DNA from 2 places in the Thalassotalea sp. Y01 genome. Region 2 is predicted to be linked to the other one. Evidence: predicted binding sites of a transcription regulator. Region 2 holds the regulator's gene; the other holds the start of a gene.

What was found. The regulator sigma-54, encoded in region 2, starts transcription at its own class of promoters, with help from an activator protein. The targets are predictions, from matches to a motif close to GTTGGCACGNNNNTNGNNT.
Region 1: a site for sigma-54 is predicted at 2,814-2,832, ahead of glnA (glutamate--ammonia ligase). Genes of this name have one in related genera too.

Annotation. Positions count from the first base shown of each region.
Region 1 is NZ_JABBXG010000008.1:98,217-104,192, forward strand. Features, by position in the region: gene glnL (nitrogen regulation protein NR(II)) at 1-549, opposite strand, end outside; gene HII16_RS12605 (DUF4124 domain-containing protein) at 606-1,130, opposite strand; gene glnA (glutamate--ammonia ligase) at 1,331-2,737, opposite strand; gene typA (translational GTPase TypA) at 3,142-4,959, shown strand; gene HII16_RS12620 (hypothetical protein) at 5,088-5,555, shown strand; gene HII16_RS12625 (hypothetical protein) at 5,555-5,976, shown strand, end outside.
Region 2 is NZ_JABBXG010000003.1:64,900-71,272, reverse strand. Features, by position in the region: gene HII16_RS05195 (KpsF/GutQ family sugar-phosphate isomerase) at 1-65, shown strand, start outside; gene kdsC (3-deoxy-manno-octulosonate-8-phosphatase KdsC) at 84-632, shown strand; gene lptC (LPS export ABC transporter periplasmic protein LptC) at 629-1,195, shown strand; gene lptA (lipopolysaccharide transport periplasmic protein LptA) at 1,185-1,718, shown strand; gene lptB (LPS export ABC transporter ATP-binding protein) at 1,721-2,449, shown strand; gene HII16_RS05170 (RNA polymerase factor sigma-54) at 2,549-4,012, shown strand; gene hpf (ribosome hibernation promoting factor) at 4,036-4,323, shown strand; gene ptsN (PTS IIA-like nitrogen regulatory protein PtsN) at 4,328-4,777, shown strand; gene rapZ (RNase adapter RapZ) at 4,790-5,635, shown strand; gene HII16_RS05150 (HPr family phosphocarrier protein) at 5,680-5,958, shown strand; gene mgtE (magnesium transporter) at 6,199-6,373, shown strand, end outside.

The DNA of each region.
Region 1 (5,976 bases), on a different contig from region 2:
TTCGGGCAAAATTTCTTTATCTAACAATTGTGCCGCGCCGCGCAAGCCGCCTAATGGGTTTTTAATTTCATGAGCTAGGCCACGTATCAAATCCCGTGCTGCTTCCCATTGTTGCTCTTGAAACACTTCAAGAGAAATCTCTTTTTGTTTATCGATTCGACGACACTCTAATAACAGGTGTTCTTGATCATTAAAGAGGGCGACAGAGGCGGTGACTTCGACCGTTATGTGATGACCTTCGATAAATTCAAATACCACATCTGAATCGGTAAAGTCTTGTCCAGTGCTAAGCACTTGCTGTAAGCGTTCGTCGGTGACGCTGCAATGGGTGAATACATCAAGAACTTTTTGTTGATAGAGCCTGTTTAAACTTTTACTAAGTAATGCTTCAGCGGCGGTATTGAGGTATTGAACCTTGAGATTTTCATCAAGCACAATCACAGCGGTAACCATCTGCGATACCATCTGATTGGCGTAAAATTGACGTAGTTCTTTTAAACTGTTGTTGGTAAACAAGGTTTTCTCCATTGCACCAATGTGGTGCGGCATTTATTGTAGTGTAATAAAATGCCTAGGCTTTTGCACCTAAATGGAAGAGTAAATGGTTAATTTACCCTTGCGCGATGCAAATAAACGGTTCTTTCCTTGGATGATGCAATAACCTTGCCTTGATTGTTCAATAGTTCTAATTTTATTTTGTGCTCGCCACGATCAACGTCACGCAGAATAAATACCGAACGGGTTTGCGGTTCACCATAGGCTTCGCCATTAAAGATCAGACGTACAGAGAAGCCCCGTTTAAAGACTGGTGCTACTCGACCTGAAATATAGATAGAGCCTGAATTGTCGCGAATCGTTGCATGATCTTCAGGTTGTGATATTTCAACCCGATACTCTTCCTCAACGACGCGAGGACTGATGTCGAGTACCGAGGTATCGACAGATGAGATGATGGTTTGCTTGTTATTAACTTCGATTTCTTCAGCAACTTCTTCAGCACCTGGTTTTGGACTATCTGAAAATACTAAATCACCGTTTTCATTGCGCCACACGTAAACCTTGTCCGCTGCGTCTACGAGAGGCGCGATGGCGGCAAACAACAGGGCGAATAACAATGCATACCTAAACATTTACTTTCCTTTGTATGAATGCGCTTTTCACTTCATTAGCGCGTTAATCGTTATTGTACCTATCCTATAACAATAACGATATTTCTAATTTAACCAAATATTTAGCGAGACGCCAGTAAATTTTATTGGCGACCGCTAGGGTTAAATATGCGACCCACAAAAAAGCCCGCAGAAGCGGGCTTTTCTATAGGAGCAAGCGATTAAACGCTGTAGTACATTTCGAACTCAACTGGGTGAGTTGTCATGTTAAGTTGCTCAACTTCTTCACGCTTAAGACCAACGTAAGCGTCAATCATGTCGCTGTCCATTACGCCACCAGCAGTCAAGAATTCTTTGTCAGCTTCTAGAGCGTCAAGAGCTTCTTCTAGTGATGATGCAACTTGTGGGATCGCAGCGGCTTCTTCAGCTGGTAGGTCGTACAAGTCTTTGTCCATAGCGTCGCCAGGGTGAATCTTGTTTTTGATACCGTCAAGGCCAGCCATAAGCATTGCAGTGAATGCTAGGTAAGGGTTACCAGTTGGATCAGGGAAACGTACTTCGATACGACGTGCTTTTGGTGAAGGTACTACCGGAATACGGATAGAAGCAGAACGGTTACGAGCAGAGTAAGCTAGCATAACTGGTGCTTCGAAACCTGGAACCAAACGCTTGTATGAGTTAGTCGACGCGTTAGTAAATGCGTTGATTGCTTTAGCGTGCTTGATGATACCGCCAATGTAGTAAAGAGCCGTTTCAGAAAGGCCGCCGTACAAATCACCAGAGAAAAGGTTAACACCGTCTTTAGCTAGTGATTGGTGAACGTGCATACCAGTACCGTTGTCACCAACTAGTGGCTTAGGCATGAAAGTCGCTGTTTTACCGTATGCGTGTGCAACGTTGTGAACAACATACTTGTAGATTTGAACTTCATCAGCTTTGTTAACCATAGTGTTGAAACGACAAGCAATTTCGTTTTGACCAGCGGTTGCTACTTCATGGTGATGCGCTTCAACAACAAGACCCATCTCTTCCATTACAAGACACATTGCTGAACGCAAGTCTTGTGATGAATCTACTGGAGCTACTGGGAAGTAACCACCTTTAACGCGAGGACGGTGACCGTGGTTGCCATCTTCGTATTCGGTAGCGCTGTTCCAGTGAGCTTCTTTATCGTCAATGCTGTACATTGCGCCAGCCATGTTAACGCTAAATTTAACGTCATCAAATACGAAGAACTCTGGCTCTGGACCAACAAGGATGTTGTCCGCAATACCTGTAGAGCGCATGTACTCTTCAGCGCGCTTAGCTACTGAACGAGGGTCACGGCTGTAACCTTGCATGGTTGCAGGCTCTACGATGTCACAACGGATGTTAAGAGTAACTTCTTCAGTGAACGGGTCAAGAACTGCAGTAGATGCGTCTGGCATCAATACCATGTCTGATTCATTAATACCTTTCCAACCAGCGATAGAAGAACCATCGAACATTTTACCATCTTCGAAGAAGTCTTCATCAATTTGATGATAAGGAAGAGAAACGTGTTGCTCTTTACCTTTTGAATCAGTGAAGCGCAGGTCAACGAACTTAACGTCGTTTTCTTTGATTAAATCTAAAACTGCTTGTGACATGGAAGTCTCCGTATTTATTGCAGGTTAATTATTAAAATAACTTGTTAGTCGATTAACGACCGGATTGGCTAAAGATAAGCTAAATTCGTGCCAACTTTTTAACGCCTTAATATATAAGGGGTTAGCAAAATCACCATAATTTACACTAATTATAATGGATCTTATTGGTGCGGCTGTGCACTTATGTGGTGCATCGCCCGTATTCGGTGCATAGTGTTGTTGATGAGGGCAATTATACCTGTAGTTGCTGACAGTTTCATTACGCTGTTCATACACTTTTGTTATTTTGTCGACCATGTAACAAAAAACTTCGGCTTATTGCAAGGATTTAGTTTATAATACGCGCCAATTTTATTTGTAAGACATTAAAAGCCCCGAATCGGGCTACATTAAAGGCGAATACAGTGTTAGATAAACTACGTAATATTGCGATCATCGCTCACGTTGACCATGGTAAAACTACCTTGGTTGATAAACTTCTACAGCAATCTGGTACTTTGGATTCTCGTGCCGATCTAGACGATCGCGTCATGGACTCTAACGATATCGAGAAAGAGCGTGGTATCACCATCTTGGCAAAAAACACTGCCATTAACTGGAATGATTACCGTGTAAACATTGTAGACACCCCAGGCCATGCTGACTTCGGTGGTGAAGTTGAACGTGTTATGTCAATGGTTGACTCTGTATTGCTTATCGTTGATGCGCAAGAAGGTCCTATGCCGCAAACACGCTTCGTAACCAAGAAAGCGTTTGCTCAAGGTTTGAAGCCTATCGTTGTTATCAATAAAATCGACAAGCCTGGTGCTCGCCCTGATTGGGTAATGGACCAAGTATTTGATTTATTCGACAACCTTGGTGCAACCGATGAACAATTAGATTTCCAAGTTGTTTATGCTTCGGCTATCAATGGTTGGGCATCTCACGAAGAGGGCGAAGTTGGTACCGACATGACGCCTTTGTTCGAAACCATCATTGACTCAGTGCCAGCGCCAGATGCTGACGTAGACGGTCCTTTCCAGATGCAAATATCACAACTAGATTACAACTCATACGTTGGTGTAATCGGTGTTGGTCGTGTAACTCGTGGTACGGTTAAGCCTAACCAACAAGTTACGATTAATGGTGCTAATGGCATTATTCATAATGGTAAAGTGGGCACCGTATTAGGTTATCTAGGTTTAGACCGTTACGAAGCCGAATCTGCGCAAGCAGGTGACATCATCGCCATTACCGGTCTAGGTGAGCTTAAGATTTCTGACACCATTTGTTGTCCAAACGAAGTTGAACCTCTTCCTGCTCTTTCTGTTGATGAGCCAACGGTTACCATGACGTTCCAAGTAAACACCTCGCCGTTTGCGGGTAAAGAAGGTAAATATGTAACGTCACGTAATATTCTTGACCGTCTAGAAAAAGAATTGGTGCATAACGTTGCCCTTCGAGTTGAGCAATTAGACGATCCAGATAAGTTTAAAGTATCAGGTCGTGGTGAGCTTCACCTAGGTATCTTAATTGAAAACATGCGTCGTGAAGGTTACGAGTTAGCCGTATCTCGCCCAGAAGTTATCATGCGCGAAGTTGATGGCCAGATTCAAGAACCATATGAAACAGTAACCATTGATGTTGAAGAAGAGCATCAAGGTTCTATTATGGAAAAACTAGGTCTACGTAAAGCAGAGCTAACTGATATGTCTCCAGATGGTAAAGGTCGTATTCGTATGGACTTTATCATGCCGAGTCGTGGTCTTATCGGTTTCCAAACTGAATTTATGACACTAACCTCTGGTTCAGGTCTAATTTACCACACCTTCTTACAGTACGGTCCGCACAAAGGTGGCGAGATTGGTCAGCGTATTAACGGTGTTCTTATTGCTAACGCAACAGGTAAAGCCCTAACCAACGCACTGTTCAACTTACAAGAACGTGGTCGCCTAATGATTGGTCACGGTGTTGAAGTATACGAAGGTATGGTTATTGGTATTCACTCGCGTGACAACGATCTTACCGTTAACGCCCTTAAAGGTAAGCAGTTAACAAACGTTCGTGCATCGGGTACTGATGATGCGCAAGTATTGTCGCCACCAATTAAAATGACACTTGAGCAAGCGCTAGAGTTTATCGATGATGATGAGCTAGTCGAAGTGACTCCTGAGAATATTCGTATTCGTAAGAAGTTCTTGTCAGAATCAGATCGTAAGCGTGAATCTCGCAACAAAAAGTAATAAATACACTTTTTGAATACGCTATTAAAACGCCAGCATAACGCTGGCGTTTTTGTTTTTTTGTACTATTTACTTTTGCTAAAAACAGCGGCATCATACTAAAAATTAATAATAAACAGGGATGTAAAATGAAATCATTGATCACTCTATTGCTGTGTTTTTCATTAGCAGCATGTATGACCACCTACCGTATCTCAGCCGATGAAGAAAATAAGCCTCTAGCCAATAACGAAGGTTACTTTGGCCTGGTTTTTAATACCCTTGATCCATTGAAGAACATACAATTTAAAAACAAGGAAACCGGGGAAGAGTTTTATGAAGGTCGTGTTGAAAAAGGTATCCATCAGTTAACCATGCGCGTACCAGAAGGCGAGTATTGCTTGATTGGCTTTGATGTATATAACTGGCGAGTCGATTATAAAGAGCAAGGTTTTTGTACCTATGTCGAAGCCGGTGAGGTCAATTATTTTGGTGAGTTTTTGGTGCGAGATCCGGTGACTGTCGCCAATGATAACTATCCTCGTTATGTTCATTTATTAGCGAAGCAGTTCCCACAACTTTGTCAAAACTACATTGGCGAAGAGTGCCAGTTATAATGCGTTTACTGGCCACGTTATTATTTATATCCAGCTTTGCCGTGTGCGCTGAATCAAGCAATCCTTGTCAGGATATGGAACAATTTTTTCCATACAAGGCAGGCATCCAAGCACAGCAAGACGAGCGTCACGAAGAAGCGTTTGATATCTTCTGTCAATTATCGTTTAAAGGCGATTATCGCGCCCAATTTCAAATGGCGCAATATTTTGCTGTCGGAGTGACAGATTATATTGAGGCGGACCCTGTATTTGCGGTGCTGTGGGCTGACTTAGCCAACAGTCGTAAAAAAAGTGTTAAGCGTCAACGCTTTATTGATACCACCAAGGCTACGCTGACGGATGAGCAGCACAAAATGTTTATCACCTTGTTACCTAGATTCTTGCAAGGTGTGCCAACAGGGCAACGGATTGATATGCAATT
Region 2 (6,373 bases):
ATGATGACAATGAGCCTGTCGGCGCAATGAATATGCACGATATACTTAAAGCAGGAGTATTGTAATTGAGTACTGGCAAAACCATGACCACTACCTTGTACGGGCAGGTCGACAGCGCCATTATAGAGAAAGCTAAACAGATAAAATTATTGGTCTGTGATATCGATGGTGTTTTTTCTGACGGTCGTATCTACCTCGGTAACGATGGTGAAGAGTTAAAAGCATTTAACACAAAAGATGGTTTTGGTATTAAAGCCGTCGGTCAAAATGGTGTCGATGTTGCTGTCATCACCGGGCGCAACTCCAACATAGTACAAAATCGCATGCGCGCTCTGAACGTAAAATTCATTGTTCAGGGACAAGAAAATAAAATGCCTGCGCTTATCGATATCGCCAATCAATTGTCTATCGACCTAGAACAAATAGCCTATATCGGCGATGACGTACCAGACTTACCCTGTATCGAGCAGGTTGGTTTTGGTGTTGCCGTTAACGACGCCCACCCTTTGGTTAAAAATGGTGCTGACTACATTACCTTTTTAGCTGGTGGATGCGGCGCGGTACGGGAATTATGTGACCTTATTATGCAATCCCAAAACACCTTGCATCTGGCAACAGGAGCGAGTGTATGAGTCGATTGCATCTGATTTCTATTCTGTTGTTTATTTTGGCTCTGGCGTCTTATGGATACCTTCATTATCAACAATCACAGCAAGCTGACGTTGAGGTAATTAAACCTTTAGATGAGCCTGCTTTTGTTGCTAATGCACTAAGCTCAAAGAAATTCGACAGTGATGGTCATCTGGTGCACACCATTTACGCAGAGCAAATGACCCACTTTGATCAACTGGGCGAAACCAAATTACTTAAGCCAGCTTACACTTTATACCCCGATGACGGCTCTGAGCCTTGGCGACTAACCGCAGAAAGCGGTTTTCTCGGCAAAGACAATATCTTAATTCTAAAAGATAGAGTAAGATTAATCTGTGAAGATAAAAATGCCTTCATCTCAGAAGTTCATGGGGAAGAATTGGCATTGGATTTGGATACTAAAATAATAACCTCAGACCAAAATATCCTATTGAAAGGTAAAGACTTTACCATGAGCGGCGTAGGTTTGAAGGTTGATATAAATACTACCGAAATGACATTGAGTGAACATGTACAAACAACCTTTAAAAAACATGACTCATAAATTATTAGTCAGTGCTGCCTTATTGCTTCCCAGCTTTTGGCTGAGTGCTGAGCAATCAGACTTTGAAAAAGAAATTAAAATTGTTGCGCAAAAACAGTCAACCGATTTAAAAAATCGCATTGCTAGTTATATCGACGACGTCAAAATAACCCAGGGCACTTTGACTATCGAAGCCGATTTAGTTCAAGTCAGCAATGAAAATGATTCACAGGCAAAAAAATATTTGGCTAAGGGAACACCGGCCAGATTTAGCCAAACGCTCGATAATGGTGATCAAATTGAATTGCAAGCCAATGAAATTAGCTACTCACCATTAACCAATATCATCGTTATTCGTGGTAATGCCAAAGTAAGTCAGCAAGGCAGTATGGTGCAAGGTGATGTGATTACCTATAACCTTGAAACCGAGCAGCTTACTGCCGATGGTGATGGCGGCGGCATTGTAACCACAATTATCGAACCTGATGTGAAAGACAAGATCAACAAAAAAGACAATAACGAAACCACTGAACAAGAACAGTAATCATGACTGCAACACTCGAAGCCAAAAATCTCGCTAAGGCCTATAAAGGTCGTAAAGTTGTTAAAGATGTCAGTATGACGGTTAAAGCCGGTCAAGTTGTTGGCTTGCTGGGTCCTAATGGCGCAGGTAAAACCACATCGTTTTATATGATTGTCGGCCTAGTCGCTAGCGATGAAGGTACAGTGACACTGAACAATGTTGATCTTACCTTATCGCCTATGCATGAGAGAGCGCGTCACGGCATCGGATATTTGCCTCAAGAAGCATCGATTTTTCGCAAGCTTTCAGTCTACGATAACATCATGTCTATACTACAAACCCGCAAGGAAATGACAGCAAATGAGCGTCAAGAAAAGCTTGAGTCGTTGGTTGAAGAGTTTAATATCGGTCATATCGTAGAAAATACAGGGCAAAGCCTATCCGGTGGTGAACGCCGCCGCGTCGAAATTGCCAGAGCATTGGCAGCGGATCCGCAATTTATCTTGCTCGATGAGCCGTTTGCCGGTGTTGACCCTATTTCAGTGGGTGACATTAAAAAAATTATCTTACATTTAAAAGAACGTGGTATCGGTGTCCTTATCACTGATCACAATGTTCGTGAAACTTTGGATGTATGTGAGCATGCCTATATCGTTAGCCATGGTGAGTTGATAGCCCAAGGCAATGCTGAACAAGTTTTATCAAATCAACATGTACGAGACGTCTACCTAGGCGAGAAATTCACGCTATAGTTATAACTAGTGCAAGGAAAAAACGCCGCAATGATACAGGCTTAATTGCTTGGTTATGCATTGCCTCTTGTATTCTGTTTTATGGAAAGCAATTAACTAATGAGACCAAGTCTTCAGCTGCGCATTGGCCAGCACCTAACGATGACTCCACAATTGCAACAAGCGATAAAATTGTTGCAACTATCGACCTTGGATCTACAACAGGAAATTCAGGAAGCGCTTGAAAGCAATCCATTGCTGGAAGCCGATGACAATCAGCAACAAAGTAATGAGGCAAGCGCCACCGAAACCAACGGTTTAGACGGCAGTGAAGATGCAACGCCAACACAAGATGAAATCACCACTAGTGAAGCCTTAACCCAAAATGAAATCCCAGAAGAGTTGTCTGTCGACTCAACATGGGAAGAAAGCTTTAGTGCCGGAGTCTCCAACACTGGAATGGCATCCGGTAATGACGATACCGTCTATCAAGGTGAAACCACGGAAAACATCCATGATCACCTTACCTGGCAGATGGAACTAACACCATTTACTGAAACCGATAAAACCATCGCGGTGGCGATTATTGACGCCATCGACGACGCCGGTTACTTAACGGTCACTACAGAAGACATCCAAGAAAGCTTAGGCGATGATGAGATTGAATTAGACGAAGTGGAGGCGGTATTAAAGCGCATCCATATGTTTGATCCTATTGGCTCCGGCGCGTGTTCTATTCAGCATTGCTTGCTGATTCAACTTGACCAATTTGACGCTGGCACGCCGTTTCTCAAAGAAGCAAAACTGGTTATCAATAATCATATTGACTTACTCGCCAATCGCGATTTTCGCACCATAATGCGTAAAACCAGACTTAAAGAGCCACAACTTCAAGAAGTGATGCGCCTAATCCACAGTCTTAACCCACGTCCAGGCGATGCCATCGTGCAAAACGAGGAACAATACATCATTCCTGATGTGAGTGTGTTTAAGAAAAACGGCCGATGGGTGGTTGAGCTAAATCCAGAAACTGCACCTAAACTAAATATCAATAATCACTACGCTTCGCTGGCAAAAACCAGTTCGGCGGAAGATAGCCAATTTATACGTTCGCATTTGCAGGAAGCAAAATGGTTTATTAAATCATTGGAAAGCCGCAATGAAACTCTGATGAAAGTGTCCAATTGCATTGTACAACAACAACAGGGCTTTTTTGAACATGGACCGGAAGCTATGCGTCCTATGGTACTGAACGACGTTGCCGAAGCGGTTGAGATGCACGAATCGACAATTTCTAGGGTTACCACACAAAAGTACATGCATACGCCGCGAGGAATATTTGAATTAAAATACTTCTTTTCAAGCCATGTGAGTACCGAAAACGGCGGGGAGTGTTCGTCTACTGCAATTCGAGCTTTAATTAAAAAACTGGTCGATGCTGAAAATCCGAAAAAACCATTGAGCGATAGTAAAATGGCGGAGCTTTTGGCAGATCAGGGGATTAACGTTGCACGCAGAACGATAGCCAAATACCGAGAGTCTTTGGGCATTCCTCCTTCAAACCAAAGAAAAAGCTTAATTTAAGCCAAACCATAAGGAAACAGCTTATGCAAATCAATCTTTCTGGTCATCATGTTGAAGTTACTGCCTCTATGAGAGCGTATGTTGAACAAAAATTTGACAAACTTGAACGTCATTTCGACCACATAAACAATGTTTATGTTGTATTGAAAGTAGAAAAGCTGCAGCAAATCGCCGAAGCCACACTGCACGTCAATCAGGGAGAGATTTTTGGCTCCGCTGAAAATGAAGACATGTATGCCTCCATTGATGCACTTGTGGAAAAACTAGATCGCCAAGTGCTAAAACACAAGGCCAAACTGTCTAAACATTAACTATATGAAACTCGCTAATTTGTTATCTCCGGACTGCACCATATGTGCAGCTCCGGGCAACAGTAAAAAAAATATTTTAGAGCAAATCAGTGTACTTGCCGCTAATAAAATCTCTACTTCGTCAGCCAAAGAGCTGCTAAACGATCTTATCGACAGAGAAAAACTCAGCAGTACCGGTATAGGCAAAGGTATTGCCATCCCGCATAGTAAAATCGATAACACTGAACAACCTGTGGCGGTGTTAATCACCACAGATAAAGCGGTCAACTTTGATGCGATTGATAATAAGCCTGTCGATATATTTTTCGCTTTATTCGTTCCTGAAGATAGCTGCCAACAACACCTAGAAACTCTGGCAAGTGTTGCGAAATACTTTTCAGACAAAGATAATAGTAAAAACGTGCGCCGCTGTACCAGCGCCAATCAACTCTATAGACTGGTCGCTAATGGCTAACAGGAGCAAGCAATGAAGTTAATGATCGTCAGTGGCCGATCCGGTTCAGGTAAAACCGTCGCCCTGCGAGTACTCGAAGATCTCGGTTATTATTGCGTTGATAATATCCCGGTAAACCTTTTACCCGCGTTGACCCATACCGTCATTAACGACTACGAAAATGTTGCCGTGTCATTGGATGTGCGCAACTTACCGCATAACCCGGAAGATGCTCGCGAGATCATTGATTATTTACCCAGTACGGTTGAGTTAAGCATTCTCTATCTTGACGCTGATGATCAAGAATTGGTGCGTCGTTACAGCGAAACCCGCCGATTACACCCTTTAATTCGTCAAAACATGGCGTTAGATCAAGCGATATCATTAGAGAAAAAGCTACTCGATCCGGTGGCCAGTCGCGCCAACCTTTATATTAATACCACCAGTTTGACGCCACATCAGTTAGCGGATTTAGTGCGTGAACGAGTGATGGGCTCAAAAACCGGTTCTTTGGTTATTGTGTTTGAATCATTTGGTTTTAAATATGGTGTGCCAACCGACGCCGATTATGTCTTCGATGCCCGCTTCTTGCCAAACCCATTTTGGGAACAGGGACTGAAGCCATACAATGGCCTCGATCAACCGGTTCAAGACTTTCTTGCTAGCCAACCGATTGTCACTAAGTTTATTTGGCAGATAAACTCTTTTATGATGACTTGGTTGCCACATTTAGAACGTAATAACCGCACCTATTTAACCATAGCGGTTGGATGCACAGGCGGACAGCATCGCAGTGTTTATATTGCAGAAGCTCTCGCCAAACAATTTCGCAAAGAAGAACGAGATGTGCAAATTCGTCATCGCGAACTTACTAAATAGCGACACTAAGACTCGCGACCAAGTTATCCAGGAAAGCAACGGCCATGTCCACTTGTGAATCACGCTTCGTAAAAATAGAAAATAAACTCGGCTTACATGCAAGAGCTGCAACTAAACTGGCGAAATTAAGCCAAAACTATCGTGCCACCATCACCATTAAACTGGATGACAAGTCCGCCGACGCCGACTCTATTATGGGCTTAATGCTGCTCACTGGCAGTCAAGGAAAAACCGTTGAAGTGATCAGCGAAGGCGATGATGCCGAACAAGCACTGAGCGCGGTTTGCCAATTATTCGGTGATAAGTTTGATGAAGCTGAATAACCAACAACCCCGCTACTAGATTTTTAACACCTCGTTAAGCAACTGATTTAGCAGCCAACTTTTGACAAAAATACAGAACTCGCTGAAATATTAGCTGATAATTTCCGCTAATTACGTTACACTTCAACCAGATAACTCATATTAATGGGACGCAATCTAATCCTATAGGTTTGCTATTCGCGCTAAAATTGTAGCTCAACCCATCAATATCAAAATTAAACAATAACAGCACCCTTGAGCATGAGGTGGAACGTGCCAGAGTTGTCAGAACAGGAAATCAGCCAACAAAGACTACTGGAAATAAATACCGCTCTCGACAGTGGTATGTTCGTGTACGTGCGAAAAATGTTCCAGAGTATGCCTGCCTATGACATAGCCTTATTACTTGAATCATCACCAGCTAAAGGCCGTACTG